Regions from separate parts of the Oenococcus sp. genome, predicted to be linked through region 1. Evidence: riboswitches for the same ligand, from Rfam matches in the RefSeq annotation. Region 1 holds a riboswitch; the other holds the start of a gene.
The links. A riboswitch is a leader RNA that binds a small molecule or an ion and turns the genes downstream of it on or off. The one in region 1 is predicted to bind lysine.

Region 1 (3,417 bases):
CCGTTATAGAGAATTTCACCAGCCGTGGCATCATCCAGCAAATTCAAGCATCTCAGTAATGTTGATTTACCGGATCCGGAAGATCCGATGATGGTCATGACCTCACCGCGTTGCACCTGCAAATCAATGTCTTTTAAAACTTCGTGCTGTCCGAAAGATTTTTTCAAATGTTGAATCGTTAGAATGTTATCTTTTTCCATTTTCGCTCACTTTCCGGCAATTTTCGGTGTTGCAATTTGGAAATCATTGGTCATTAAATCATAGTTTTTCGGACCATTTAATTTCTTTTCAATCAATCTGAAGATTCGTGTAATCGTGAAGGTCATGATCAGATAGATGAGAGAAATGGTCAGATAAGTGTGGAAGAACTGGAAGTTCTGTCCGGCAATTGTTGAACCGGTGAAGAACAGTTCTGACACAGAGATGATACTTAGCACCGATGTGTCTTTGATGTTCACAATAAATTCATTGGTCACGGCCGGGATACTGTTGCGGACAGCTTGCGGCAGGACAATTTTATTCATTTGCTGAAAATGCGTCATCCCCAAAGCAGTCGCAGCTTCGAATTGGCCTTGGTCAATTGAGATAATACCGCCACGGATAATTTCGGCCAGATATGCACCTGTATTAATAGAAACAATAATCAATGCCGAGGTGGTTCGATCCAAGTTAATGCCGAAGGCTTGAGCGGCGCCGTAATAGAAAACTGCCGCTTGAACGATCATGGGCGTGCCTCTAAAGACTTCAATATAGACAGACAGCAGCCAGTTAACGAAATTAATCAGATAACGCTGCAAGCGCTTTTTGGGTGCTGGGATGGTTCTCACAATACCTATCAGCAGCCCGATAATAAAGCCGACAGCCGTTCCGACAATTGCCAGCAGCAGCGTCATACCAATACCGCGTAGCAGCATGCCACCGTATTGCTGCCAAATATCAATAAACCAGTTACCCTGAGAACTTGTCTGCGGCTGCTCTTTAACGGCCTGCTGCATCAGACGTGATTGCTCGCTATTGGGCAATTTGGATAAGACAGAATTGATCGTTGCTTTATTCGGATCATTTTTACGCAGGCCGATTGCTTCCTGTGATTCGGTCTTGTCCAGCACAAATCCGCCTTTGCCTGATAAATTAATGTAAGTGGCATTAGGGTCAGCCACGGCCATACTGTATCCTTCCGGTAGTTCGGCTACGTAGCCATCAATCGTGTTGGATTGCAGGGCAACACGCATCGATGAAAAATCGCGCATGGCTGGTTCTCTGATAGCACCCTTAATCTGTTTGATCAGGTCATATTGAACAGTGCTTAGTTGCCCGGTCAGCTTAGCACCTTTGAAATCCTTTAAAGTTTTTGCTTTGGCATATTTGCTGTTTTTATTGACAACAATAATCTGTTTGGAGTTGTAATATGCCCGAGTAAAATCAATCGTTTTCTCTCTTTCTGGTGTCGGCGTCATACCAGCGATAATCGCATCGATTTTTCCAGAAGTCAAAGCTGGCAGCAGGCCATCCCATTCAGTCTTGGCAACTTCGACAGGTCGTCCCAGACGTTTGGCAATGCGCTTAGAAACTTGTACATCATAGCCGTTAGCATAAAGATTGGATCCTTGAATGGGCACGGCACCATTGCTGGCATCCTGCTGCGTCCAGTTGAAAGGCGGATAGTTGGCCTCCATACCAACTAAAAAGACTTTCTTTGATTTCTTTGCGGCTTGTGCTTGGCTGCTATGAAAAGTTCCTGCAGCTATCACGAGTATGGCAAAGAGCAGACCGATTATAGACAGCCAGCTTCTTTTCTGTTTCAAATACATTTTCTCTCCTTCATCAAACCTGCAACGACAAAAAACCTCTATTAATAACAGAGATTAATAGAGGTAAAAGGTATTTTAAATTAAGAAGATAAGATTCCCAATTAATAGCACCCCCTAGGTGATCCTAGGACAGTCCATGCAGTCTTTCCACATGGCCCAACAAAGATTAAATGACAGGTTCAATCTTGTTTCGGCGGCGATCCTTACAATTGCATCAACGCTTTTGTCTGCTCAGCAATTTTCGTGATAACCGCGCCTCTATTTTATTGCGGTTACTAGATTCCTATGCAGTATATTATGGAAATCAACACAAGTCAAATTTGTCAGTTGATACAGTCTGCTTAAAGTTGCAGAAAGTTGCCAAAAACGTTTGACCTTTCCTGACTATTGTTTATCATATGAGTTGTAAGAGGTGAACAAAATGGCATTAGAAGAAGCCGAAGCAGAAAAACTGAACATTGAAGGTTTGTCCGTTATGTTAGCCAAGAATATTGACGCATTCAATGCGGATGAAGACAAAAATGTGGAAAGGTACTTGCTTAAGTCAATTTATGATAATACGGGTGTTCATAAGTCTGAAAAGATTGACGAATATCCTAAAGTTGACATGAAAAAGGTTGCTAGCCGGATTGATGAGCTGGCCAGAGATGAATCACAGGATCCTAAGAAAACATTTGATGATTTGCGGACTTGGGCAAAGGTTAAATAATTTAAAAAAATATGATAAAAAGAGCATCAGTTAAAGGTGCTCTTTTTATTTATCATATTTATCTAATGAAAACAATCGCCAAAAAATAATGGCAGCAGCCCAAGTGCAGGCAAACAGCAGTACTAAGGCGATACCCATTTTATTGAAATCTAGTTGGCTGATCCAACTGGCCGTTGCATTGTGCCAGTGGAAGATCACACTGATAGATTGATAAAGGTCAATCAGCCCGATTGTCAGGGCTGAAATTACTGAGATAGTTGTGATGACGAGGTTGTAATACAGTTTTCTAAAAGGTGATGAAAAGACCCAGCTATAGGCTGTGCTCATAAAGAGACCGTCGCAGGTATCCATTAAACACATACCAGCTGTGAACATGACTGGAATCGACATAATTGCCATCCAAGGAAGGCCTTTATCAGCGGCGGCAACTGAAGTGGCCAGCACAGCAACTTGTGTAGCCGAATCAAAGCCCAATCCGAAAATAAAACCCACAATCATTACCTGCCAATTATGATTAATAAGACTGAGTGACTTTGTAAAAAGATGATAGATGGGGCCTTCAGTGCCGCGTTTTTTGTTTTCTTCCGAGCTGTGTTTAAAATTCAGCCAAATGGATCTGATAATAAACATATTGACAACAGCCAAAATGATCAGCATCATTCCAGCCAGAAAAGTGCCGATAGCCGCACCGAATTGATTAAGATCCGGCATCCTTTTTTTGGCCCATTGGACTAGCAGTACTGTGATAATGGTCATCATTATCACTACGAGTGAGTGACCAAAAGAAAAGCTGAAGCCGACACCATGTGCATTCTTTTTGTCATTTAATAATTTCCGCGTCATATTATCGATGGCGGCAATATGATCAATGTCAAAAGCGTGTCGCAAACCAAAAGT
Region 2 (3,417 bases), on a different contig from region 1:
ATAATTTGCTGGCGGCAGTTTTGGATAATCATCTGCACCAGGGCAACGCGTTGCAGATTGATCCGGATAACATTTTTTGGCGCCGAGTACTGGATATGAATGACCGTGCATTACGCCAGATCACCCTGGGCAAAGGCAAAATTAACGGTCCTGAGCGCGATTCTGGTTTTGATATTACGGCTAGTTCTGAGATAATGGCGATTTTAACGCTGTCCAAGAATTTGTCGGATTTGAAGAAGCGCCTGGGTCGGATTGTCGTTGCTTTAAATGTTAAAGGGGAGCCTGTGACTGTGTCTGATTTAAAGGTTGCCGGTGCGCTGGCGGCTGTTTTAAAAGACGCGATTAATCCGAATTTAGTCCAGTCTTTGGAACATTCGCCCTTCATCATTCATGGCGGGCCATTTGCTAACATTGCTCAAGGGACCAATTCTGTGATTGCTACGGATACAGCTTTGAAGCTAGCTGATTACGCTGTGACAGAAGCAGGTTTCGGTTCTGATCTGGGCGGCGAAAAGTTCATGGATGTCAAAGTGCCGGTTTTGGGAAAAGAACCTGACGCTGTTGTGCTGGTCGCCACCATCAAAGCATTAAAGTTCCATGCCGGGGTTGCTTTAGCTGATCTTTGGCAAAAAGATGTCGCCGCAGTTAAAAAAGGGCTGGGCAATTTGAACCGTCATCTGGATGCAATGACCCGTTATGGCAAGCCGGTTGTGGTGGCTTTGAACAAATTTGCCAGCGACGATATGGAAGAGATCCGAGCTGTTAAGGATTTTGTCGAGAATGAAAAAGGCTTGAAAATGGAAATTGCCACAAGCTTTGTCGATGGTTTTGAAGGCTCGCTGGAATTAGCTAAAACAGTGATTGCCGCGGCTGATAATCATCATTTCTTTATGCCTTTATATCACGCTGACGACACCATTGAAGACAAGATGACGACCATTATCGAAAAGATTTATGGCGGCAAGAATTATGAATTGTCTGACCGCGCTGTCTCTGATTTAGCCGAATTGAAGGCTAACGGCTGGGACAAGCTACCAGTCGTGATTGCTAAAACACCTAATAGTTTGACCGATGATAGCAAAATCCATGGTGCGCCGAGTGGATTTACGATTCATATTCGCCGCTTTATTCCGAAAATTGGTGCAGGATTTATTGTTGCTATGGCTGGCAAAGTTTTGATGATGCCGGGCTTGGGCAAAGTGCCAGCGGCTGAAAAAATCGATGTTGATGCAAATGGCCAAATAACGGGCCTGAGTTAATTAAAAAAAGAGCTTGCCTTAAAAGGGCAAGCTCTTTTTGTATAAAAAAACAATCCGATAGGATTGTTATAAAATCACTTTTGTTTTGCTGCAGCAATCACTTGGCGGCCCTTGTAAAGTCCCTTTGGTGAAACACGGTGTGCTACTGTGTATTCGCCAGTCGTCTTATCTAAAACGATATTAGGAATTTCCAAAGCGATGTGGCCGCGGCGGTTGCGCTTATGTGACTTAGAATTTTTATTTGAGATAACAGCCATGAAGTGCTCCTTTACTGAATAACTATCTTAGTTTCCCAAAAAAAAACACGAAAGTCAAGCTCTAATCAATCTCAGGAATAACTTTCCGCGCTTTTATTCTTATGATACACTTAACCTATCATCCGTAATAGAGGTTGCATAGGACACGAGTAGTTTTCCGGGAAATTCCCCGCTAGGGATCGGATAACGAAAAGGGACTTTGCCGAAGTCATCAGCGTTAGCGGGCACTGTATGATTGAGACGCGGCTCAATAGGCCACGGATTGTCACAGCAATGTGGAGTGCTAGGACGGACAAACGACTCAGCGTAAGCCTTCGTTTGTTTAGTTTAGCAAACGGAGGTTTTTATTATGCAAATTCAAAATAATCAACTTTATATCGGCGGTTTGCCAGCAAGCGAGATCGCCAAACGTTTTCAAACGCCCTTGTATGTCTATGATGTCGGTCAAATTCGAAAAACGATTCACGAGATGAAAGAGGCCTTTCAGGCCGAAAATGTTGCCTATGAAATCAGTTACGCCAGTAAAGCTTTTTCGGTTGTTGCCATGTACGATGTGCTTGCGGCTGAAAAAGTCCATTGTGACGTGGTTTCTGGCGGCGAGCTAGCCACTGTCATGAAAGCTGGTTTCCCCTTGCAGAAAGTGGCTTTTAATGGCAATAACAAGTCCTTTGACGAATTATCGACAGCCATCGATCATCATATCGGGACCATTATCATCGATAATTTCCATGAAATTGAGCTGCTAGAAGAGATTCTCAGTGCCAAAGATCAGATACAAGATGTTCTCATGCGAATTAGTCCCGGCATCTCGGCACACACGCATGAATTTATTTCGACAGGCCAGCAGGACAGCAAATTTGGTTTCGATTTGATTTCCGGCCAGGCCAAACAAGCTTTTGATCGGATTATGGCCTCACCATATCTGCATCTTCGCGGTTTGCATGCTCATATCGGCTCTCAGATATTTGAGACAAATGGTTATTCGAAATTGGCTGATCTATTGGTCAAAACAGCTAGCGATTGGCATTTCCAGCCTGAGATCATCGATTTGGGCGGCGGTTTTGGCATTAAATATAATGAAAAAGATGATCCGATTCCTAATTCCGACTTTATTCATCTGATTTGTCAGTCAGTCAAACAAGCAGCAAAGACTTACAAAATCCAACTTCCGGAAATTTGGATCGAGCCTGGCCGGTCAATCGTTGGACCGGCTGGTTATTCTTTATACACAATCGGCGGCCGCAAAGATATTCCCGGCATTCGTTCTTATTTGTCAGTTGATGGCGGCATGGGCGATAATATCCGTCCGGCCCTTTATCAAGCTGAATATGAAGCTGTATTAGCCGATCAGGCAGACGTGCCCAGCGAACAAGTTGTGCGGATCGCAGGTAAATACTGCGAGTCCGGCGATGTTCTCGTTTGGCAGCAGAAGCTGCCTAAGACCCAGCCTGGTGATTTGCTGGCAATCCTGGCAACTGGTGCCTATGGCTATTCTATGGCATCCAACTATAACCGAAACCCGCGCCCGGCTGTTGTTTTTGTCGAAAATGGCAAGGCAAAACTAGTGGTCAAGCGTGAGAGCATGGCTGACATTACTCATTTGGATTTAGATTACGAGGTAGGAAATGACTGAATTAGATGCAGAAAAAATTATTAGTTTTATCGCGAACGCACCGAAAAAGACGCCGGTGAAAGTGACTTATAAGGGCCAGTTGACTGGCGAGCTGCCTCAGGATGTTAAGCAATTTGCTGGCGATGGATTTGGTTTGCTGTTTGGTGATTGGCAGGATATCAAACCGCTGCTGTCTGCGTTGGATCCGCAGGATTACGTTGTCGAAAACGATGGCCGCAATACTGGTGTCCCAATGCTGGACAAGAAAAATATCAATGCCCGTATCGAA

Region 2: linked by a shared signal. The riboswitch ahead of lysA (diaminopimelate decarboxylase) and the one ahead of ABF487_RS05630 (ABC transporter substrate-binding protein/permease) in region 1 are both predicted to bind lysine.

What each region holds. Positions count from the first base shown of each region.
Region 1 is NZ_JBDNNF010000003.1:223,261-226,677, reverse strand. Features, by position in the region: gene ABF487_RS05635 (amino acid ABC transporter ATP-binding protein) at 1-200, opposite strand, end outside; gene ABF487_RS05630 (ABC transporter substrate-binding protein/permease) at 207-1,811, opposite strand; lysine riboswitch at 1,909-2,080, opposite strand; gene ABF487_RS05625 (hypothetical protein) at 2,233-2,520, shown strand; gene ABF487_RS05620 (HoxN/HupN/NixA family nickel/cobalt transporter) at 2,566-3,417, opposite strand, start outside.
Region 2 is NZ_JBDNNF010000002.1:75,377-78,793, forward strand. Features, by position in the region: gene ABF487_RS02795 (formate--tetrahydrofolate ligase) at 1-1,259, shown strand, start outside; gene rpmF (50S ribosomal protein L32) at 1,334-1,516, opposite strand; lysine riboswitch at 1,637-1,810, shown strand; gene lysA (diaminopimelate decarboxylase) at 1,866-3,149, shown strand; gene dapD (2,3,4,5-tetrahydropyridine-2,6-dicarboxylate N-acetyltransferase) at 3,142-3,417, shown strand, end outside.